Regions from separate parts of the Virgibacillus ainsalahensis genome, predicted to be linked through region 2. Evidence: riboswitches for the same ligand, from Rfam matches in the RefSeq annotation. Region 2 holds a riboswitch; the other holds the start of a gene.

Region 1 (3,389 bases), 1.6 Mb from region 2:
AATATAAGTCATTGATGCTCTTCCTTTATAACAGTATTTTTCTAGTAGTTTTTCCTATTCATTTCCTATTATTATAAACGAAAAAAGTTAAATTAAAATAATGATGTTAAAGGTGTTCTTATTTAATTTCCAAAAGAAAAAGCCCTTTATAATGGCTACCCCATTAATAAGGACTATTTCGTATTATTTTTATATTGACAGAATTACTGCTGATACAGGATTGTTTGTGCGACTCCAATAAAATACTCTGATTCAACAATAATATGATTCAATACAACCTTGGCTGTTTGATTGGTGCTAATAGGTTGACTTTCCTCCATAATTGTACGGCAAAATTCAATAAAGGCTTCACTTTGCTGCAAACAAAAAGTAACAAGCTGCATAATATCCTGATGAAGTGCTTGAGAAACCTGTCCATTTGAACGATTTACTGTCTCAATATATCTTGTTACTCGCTGATGTGCTTTCGCAAATTCTTTTTCCCAATCTTTTAATGCCTCTACATATTTCTGTTCAAGATTTCCCACAAGCTCCCTAATAACAACAGTATGTTCTTCTTCCTGATGTTTCCAAAACTCGGCCTCATCAAGAACACGTAAAGGCATCTGGTTCCCATAGTAATACTGCATTAATTACCCTCCATCCTATTTAACATCACTTCATATATATGTACAAGATGTCCAATGAAGAACAATAATTTAACATATTAAAAAAGGTCAGATTAAATCTAATCTGACCTTTTTTGTTCTCCAGCTATGCGGCTCTCTTCATTATTTACTATGATATTGAGTATTTCCTCCCAAAAGTGAGCCGTTTACATTTTTTAAACATTCACTCTCATCTGTATTGTATTACCAGATGGATCTTTCACAACATAATAATCATTTGCTTGAGTTACACCCGCACCAATCTTCTTTAATCGATCAACCGCTTCTCTTCTTACAGTCTCATCCGGAAATACAATCGTGTACCACCTTAATCCCGCACTATTTGTTGCCGGCTCTGGTGCGCCCGTTCCATTCCAGACATTTAATGCAATATGGTGATGGTAGCCACCGGTTGATGTAAAAAGCGCACCAGGGAAGTTTGTAACAATGTTGAAGCCAAGCCCCTGCATGTAGAATTCTTCCGTCTTTTCCAGTTCAGCAACATGCAAATGGATATGTCCCATTACTGTATCTTCTGGCAGCATATTCCATTCTTTATCACTTTCCGCAAGGAGCCCATCTCCATCCAGAGGCTCTGTACTCATCGTTACCTCGCCTTCTTTCCAATTCCATTCGGAAGACGGACGGTCACGGGCAATTTCTATTCCATTCCCATCCGGATCGGAAAAATAAAGTGCTTCACTTACAATATGGTCAGATGCTCCCAACCTTAATTGGGGGCCTCCCTTCTTAATAAGATTTCTTAGAAACGCTGCAAGGTCCGCACGTGATGGCAGAAGAATTGCAAAGTGAAATAATCCAGTGGTCCTTCCCTCTTTCGGTACAACATCTTCAGGTTGCTCAATCGTGAGTAAAGGTGTTTTCCCATCTGCTGTTAACACAGCTTTACGACCAGACTGTTCGAGCACTTGAAATCCGACAACATTCTTATAAAAAGTAAGTGAATTTTCCAGATCTGTTACGTTAATACTAACTTCACCAATATATGTCACCGGTTTTTCAAAAAACTTCTTTTCCATATTTATCTTCCTCTTCCTTCAATTTTCTTTTATATAAACACTTTTATTACAAGTCTTCACTTGGTTACTTTATGTAAGTATTATATTTCCTATTACACGTATTGTCAACTGACTTCTCTTCAATTTAAGCATGGCATTGAAATCCTCTTTTCATTCCTGTCTTTTTGTACTATACTAGTTTAGTTGCAAAACGTGGTTCGTAACCATCCCACGAAAAAAAACTAGGGAGCGAATGAAATATGAAATCGAAAACACTGGTAGTAAATGCCGTGTTGGCAGCATTGTATATTGCTGTATCCATGGTAATTCAGCCATTTGGATTTACGAATGTGCAATTCCGTATTTCCGAAATGTTTAACCATCTTATTGTTTTTAATAGAAAATACTTTTTCGGGATCGTATTGGGTGTGTTTTTAACCAATTTGCTTTTCTCACCGTTAGGAATTTACGACCTGGTATTTGGTGTGGCACATTCTGCTATTTCTTTGGGAATTATTATTTTTCTTGCAAAGTATATTAAAAACATTTGGATATTGCTGATTGCCAACACGCTCGTCTTTACATTCAATATGTTTATCATCGCATTCGAATTAAACTTGGCTCTTGCCCTGCCATTCCTGTTCACATGGCTAACAACAGCTGCAGGTGAAATTGTTGTACTCGCTGCGGGTATACCGATTATGTATGCATTAAATAAACGTTTACGCTTTGATAAACTTATATAGATGATGTACTTCACCATTCATTGCGGATGGTGAAGTTATTTTATGTAGATAAAACCAGCAAGGTGGCTAAGCGCATGCGTTGTTTTTCATACAAAAGTAAAACTTTCTTACTGTATAAGTCCGTTTTGGCTTTTGTCACAAGTTGGTAAAAGCCAAATTTTTCTAATACTCTTCCCGTTCCAGCCTATTTCATTATTAAAAACTGGCTCATTATATTTTGCCACTCCAACATTTTTGATTATACTTAGAATATACATGATGGGTAAAATGAGTAGAAAGGATGATCGTTGATGATAGTCAGGGAACGCACGAATGAATTTGTAATGATTGAACAGGATCACCATGCCCAGGTTTCAGGAAAGATCATGGCTAAATGGAAGGATGCATTATTTCAAGGGACAGAACAAAGAAAATCTGTGGAATATGCGATTCATATGCATGATTACGGCTGGAAGAATTTTGACAGGAAACCTTTTTGGAATGATAAACATCAAAGCCCTTACTCGTTTAACGATTTTCCTGATATTCCTAAAGTTATCCTTTATAAGCATGGGGTCGATGTGGTAGAGAAGGAAGACTCCTATGCAGGCCTACTTTGCAGTGAACATTATAAACAATTCCTGATCAATGAACCAGGGGATGAAATTCAGGTTTTTGTTAAGCAGGAAGAAGAGCGGGAAGAACGAATCATAGAGTCACTGGGTCAATTCAACAAACGTTTGTTTAACTTTCATTATGGTCTTGTTCTTCTTGGTGATGGTCTATCTTTATATGCCTGTTTAAACGAGCCCCTAGCCTCAGAAGAAAATGTGCATCCTTTCTTTAAGAAAGGTATACCTTTATCCTCTGATCTGGAACTGGGAGATACAATGCAGCCCCGTTGGGTAGATGAACATACGATTGCACTTGATCCATTTCCTTTCGAGGAGCCGATTGATATTAAAATCAAACAAAAAATCGTGGCGAAGGAGGCCATT
Region 2 (3,389 bases):
ACCTTTCTCATTCCCAACACTTGAAAGATGTTATTCTTTTGTACAGATTGCTTTTCATTTTTTCTTTTTGGGGGTATATTTTAAAAGAGGTGCTACGAAATAGGAGTGATTTCTTGGTATTTGTTATATTTATTTTAGCAGCTGCACTTACTGTGTACACGGCAATGAAATTATCGGAGTCTGCCGATGTCATTAGTGAAAAGACCGCAATGGGTGGAATGATTGTCGGTACGATTCTTTTAGCTGGTGCAACGTCATTGCCTGAGGTTACGACAAGTTTCTCAGCTGTAATTATCGGAAATGTAGATATTGCAATTGGAAATATGCTTGGATCCAATTTGTTTAATCTGTTGATTCTTGCTGGTTTCGATTTGTTTTTTAGAAGAAAACAGTTATATCATCTGGTGAGTAGAAGCCATCTATATTCCGCGATTTTAGGGCTATTCTTAATGCTGATGGTCACCCTTTCACTGGTTCTTAAAATTGATTATACGATTATTGGAATTGGTGTGGATTCCTTATCGGTGTTAGTTGTTTACATAATTGGAATGGTGATAATCAGTAAATTACCATCACCGCCTGAAGAAACAGAAGGGGACAGGGAACCGGTAGAGCCTGGGAAAAAGAAAAACATTACGGTTAAAAAAGCAACGATTGTTTTTATCATTGCTGCTATTGTAATAATGGTAGCAGGTTCTATACTTTCCATTACAGGTGATAAAATTGCTGTTATAACAGGGATGGGTTCTAGTTTTGTCGGTAGTTTCCTGATCGCAGCAACAACTTCATTGCCGGAAGCTGTCTCGGTTTATGCCGCACTTCGCTTGCGAAACATAAATCTTGCAGTCGGCTCGATTCTTGGAAGTAATATGTTCAATATGGTGATTTTGGCAATTTCTGATGCAGTGTATCAGGGTGGTTCGATTTTAGTTGATGTGTCACCATCTAATTTATATACAGCGATTGGTATTTCGGCGCTTTCCATTGTGCTTATCTGGGCACTGATGCGGAACCGTTCCATGTCACTGTGGTCATACAGTATACCATCAATTATCACGGTCATCGGTTATTTTGCCGTTTCATATTTGATTTTTATAAACTAATAAAAAGATATTTAGGGGAGTGTTGGGAAAAATGAAATATTTTGCTGTGTTTTCACCAATGAAGGATGAAGAAAAAAGCAAACAGTATCGTCCGCAGCATCTGGAGTATCTGGATGAGAAGGGGAAGGAAGGACATGTATTTGCAAAAGGCCGCTTCACTGACGGTGCAGGCGGATTGGTTATCTATAAGGCTGACAGCTATGAGGAAGTGGAAGAAATCGTGAAGCAGGATCCATACGTTGTAAGTGGTGCCAGAGGATATGAAATACACGAATGGGAAATGAGAACAGAGTAGAAACACCCCTTTTTTAATTTATTAACCAAAGTTCGAGAGTGACAGGCGAGCGTTGATGTTGTATAATGATTTATTGAAAACTGCAGAGGTTCTTAGCTTTAACCCTCTTAAAAAAACTAAGACAGATGATGCGATTATATTGCCATGTGCCTTAGGGGTACATGGCTTTTTGCTGTATTTGGAAAAAAACTGGCTATCAGTGTGACAAGGCCTGGAAATCTGCCAGGTTTAAAAAAGGGAGGTTATGCAGATGAACGAACAGGATCTTTCCAATCTGACTTTATTGGGAAATCAAGGTACGACCTATGATTTTGACTATAATCCGAAATTGCTGGAGACATTCGATAATAAACATACGAATCGGAATTACTTCGTTAAATTTAACTGCCCGGAATTCACGACGCTTTGTCCGATAACCGGTCAGCCTGATTTCGCAACCGTATATTTAAGCTATGTTCCGGATGTAAAGATGGTGGAGAGCAAGTCGTTAAAACTCTACTTGTTCAGCTTCCGCAATCATGGCGGCTTTCATGAGGATAGTATGAATATTATCATGAATGACCTGATTGAATTAATGGCTCCTCGCTATATTGAGGTGTGGGGGAAATTCACCCCTCGTGGCGGGATTTCAATTGATCCTTATTGTAATTACGGAAAACCTGGAACAGAATTTGAAAAAATGGCAAATCATCGTATGATGAACCATGATATGTATCCGGAAAATATAGATAATCGTTAAAGAGTCAAAAGAGGGCAGGCGAGGATTTTTCTCTGTACAGGAGAGGATCAGTTAGATGTTTATTTACTTAAATGCCTTATTTGTTGGATTACTAGTTGTATCCAATATTTTAGGTGTAAAATTATTCAATGTTGGCGAATTTATGTTGCCTGCAGCGGTAATTGTGTACGTCGTAACGTTTATAATTACAGATGTAATCGGTGAAGTTTATGGAAAAGATGCCGCACGAAAAACGGTGCAGGCGGGTTTTTTCACACAGGTTATTGTCATGATTTTTATTTTCATAGCAATTCAATTGCCTGCAGCACCAGCTTTTGGCTTTCAGGCAGAATTTGAAACAATTCTTGGAGGAAGCTTCCGTGTTATGTTGGCGAGTCTCTTGTCCTATTTGGCCAGTCAGCATTTGGATGTCAGCATTTTTCATCGCTTAAAAGCAAAACATGGAAAGAAAAAGTTGTGGTTACGTAATAATCTATCTACTATGACAGCACAGCTTGTGGATACAACGATATTCATTACGGTTGCATTCTGGGGAATCGTGCCTGTCAATGCTTTATTGGGCATGATAGTGACGCAATATGTATTTAAGGTCGTTGTCGCACTTGTTGATACACCAATTGTTTATTTGTTGGTGAGAATGGCCGGGAAGTCGAAAAGCATACAGATGGAAGCAGCAGAATTACGTCCTTCTTCATGAGGGGCGTATTTTCATTTGGCAGTTAAGAAAGGAAAAAACTTTCTTACTGCATAAGTTCAGGCTAAGGTTTTATCGTCATAAAAGCTTGGGCATTTAGCCAAGTTTAAAAAAAGTTCCTGACAGATTTATAGGTAAATAGTATAAATTTATGATTGAAAGCTTCAAACATATTGACAACGCTTACAGAATGATGTTAAATTATATGATACAAGTTAATGACGTGGTGGAGATATGGAGACCCATACAACAATAGAACTTCCCTTAGGGAAAGTATGTCTATTGGAGTATGGGTCTTTTTTGCGTGCTGCCAAAATCTACCGTTTTATCGTTGAATGGGTGACAAGCGAGTACGATCTACCATCTCAGCTTGTAATATCACTAGATTAATAATCTTAGAGGGAGTGATTGGATGCCTGAATTTTTAGCTGAATTGATTGGTACGATGATTTTGATTATTTTTGGCGGAGGCGTTGTTGCAGGAGTTGTTTTAAAAAAGTCAAAAGCGGAAGGGACAGGATGGGTGCTTATAACACTTGCATGGGGGCTGGGGGTGGC

Evidence for each region. Region 2 has a riboswitch for preQ1 ahead of queF (preQ(1) synthase). Riboswitches for the same ligand answer to the same signal wherever they lie in the genome.
Region 1: it holds a riboswitch for preQ1, as region 2 does, so the genes downstream of both, ACZ427_RS15790 (QueT transporter family protein) here and queF (preQ(1) synthase) in region 2, are expected to answer to the same signal.

What each region holds. Positions count from the first base shown of each region.
Region 1 covers NZ_AP043943.1:3,200,660-3,204,048, forward strand. Annotated here, with positions in the region: gene ACZ427_RS15775 (calcium/sodium antiporter) at 1-12, opposite strand, end outside; gene ACZ427_RS15780 (DUF2935 domain-containing protein) at 204-629, opposite strand; gene ACZ427_RS15785 (VOC family protein) at 824-1,687, opposite strand; PreQ1 riboswitch class I at 1,874-1,918, shown strand; gene ACZ427_RS15790 (QueT transporter family protein) at 1,927-2,412, shown strand; gene ACZ427_RS15795 (DUF3891 family protein) at 2,703-3,389, shown strand, end outside.
Region 2 covers NZ_AP043943.1:954,051-957,439, forward strand. Annotated here, with positions in the region: gene ACZ427_RS04405 (sodium:calcium antiporter) at 114-1,103, shown strand; gene ACZ427_RS04410 (YciI family protein) at 1,135-1,398, shown strand; PreQ1 riboswitch class I at 1,478-1,524, shown strand; gene queF (preQ(1) synthase) at 1,643-2,137, shown strand; gene ACZ427_RS04420 (queuosine precursor transporter) at 2,193-2,834, shown strand; gene ACZ427_RS04425 (MIP/aquaporin family protein) at 3,244-3,389, shown strand, end outside.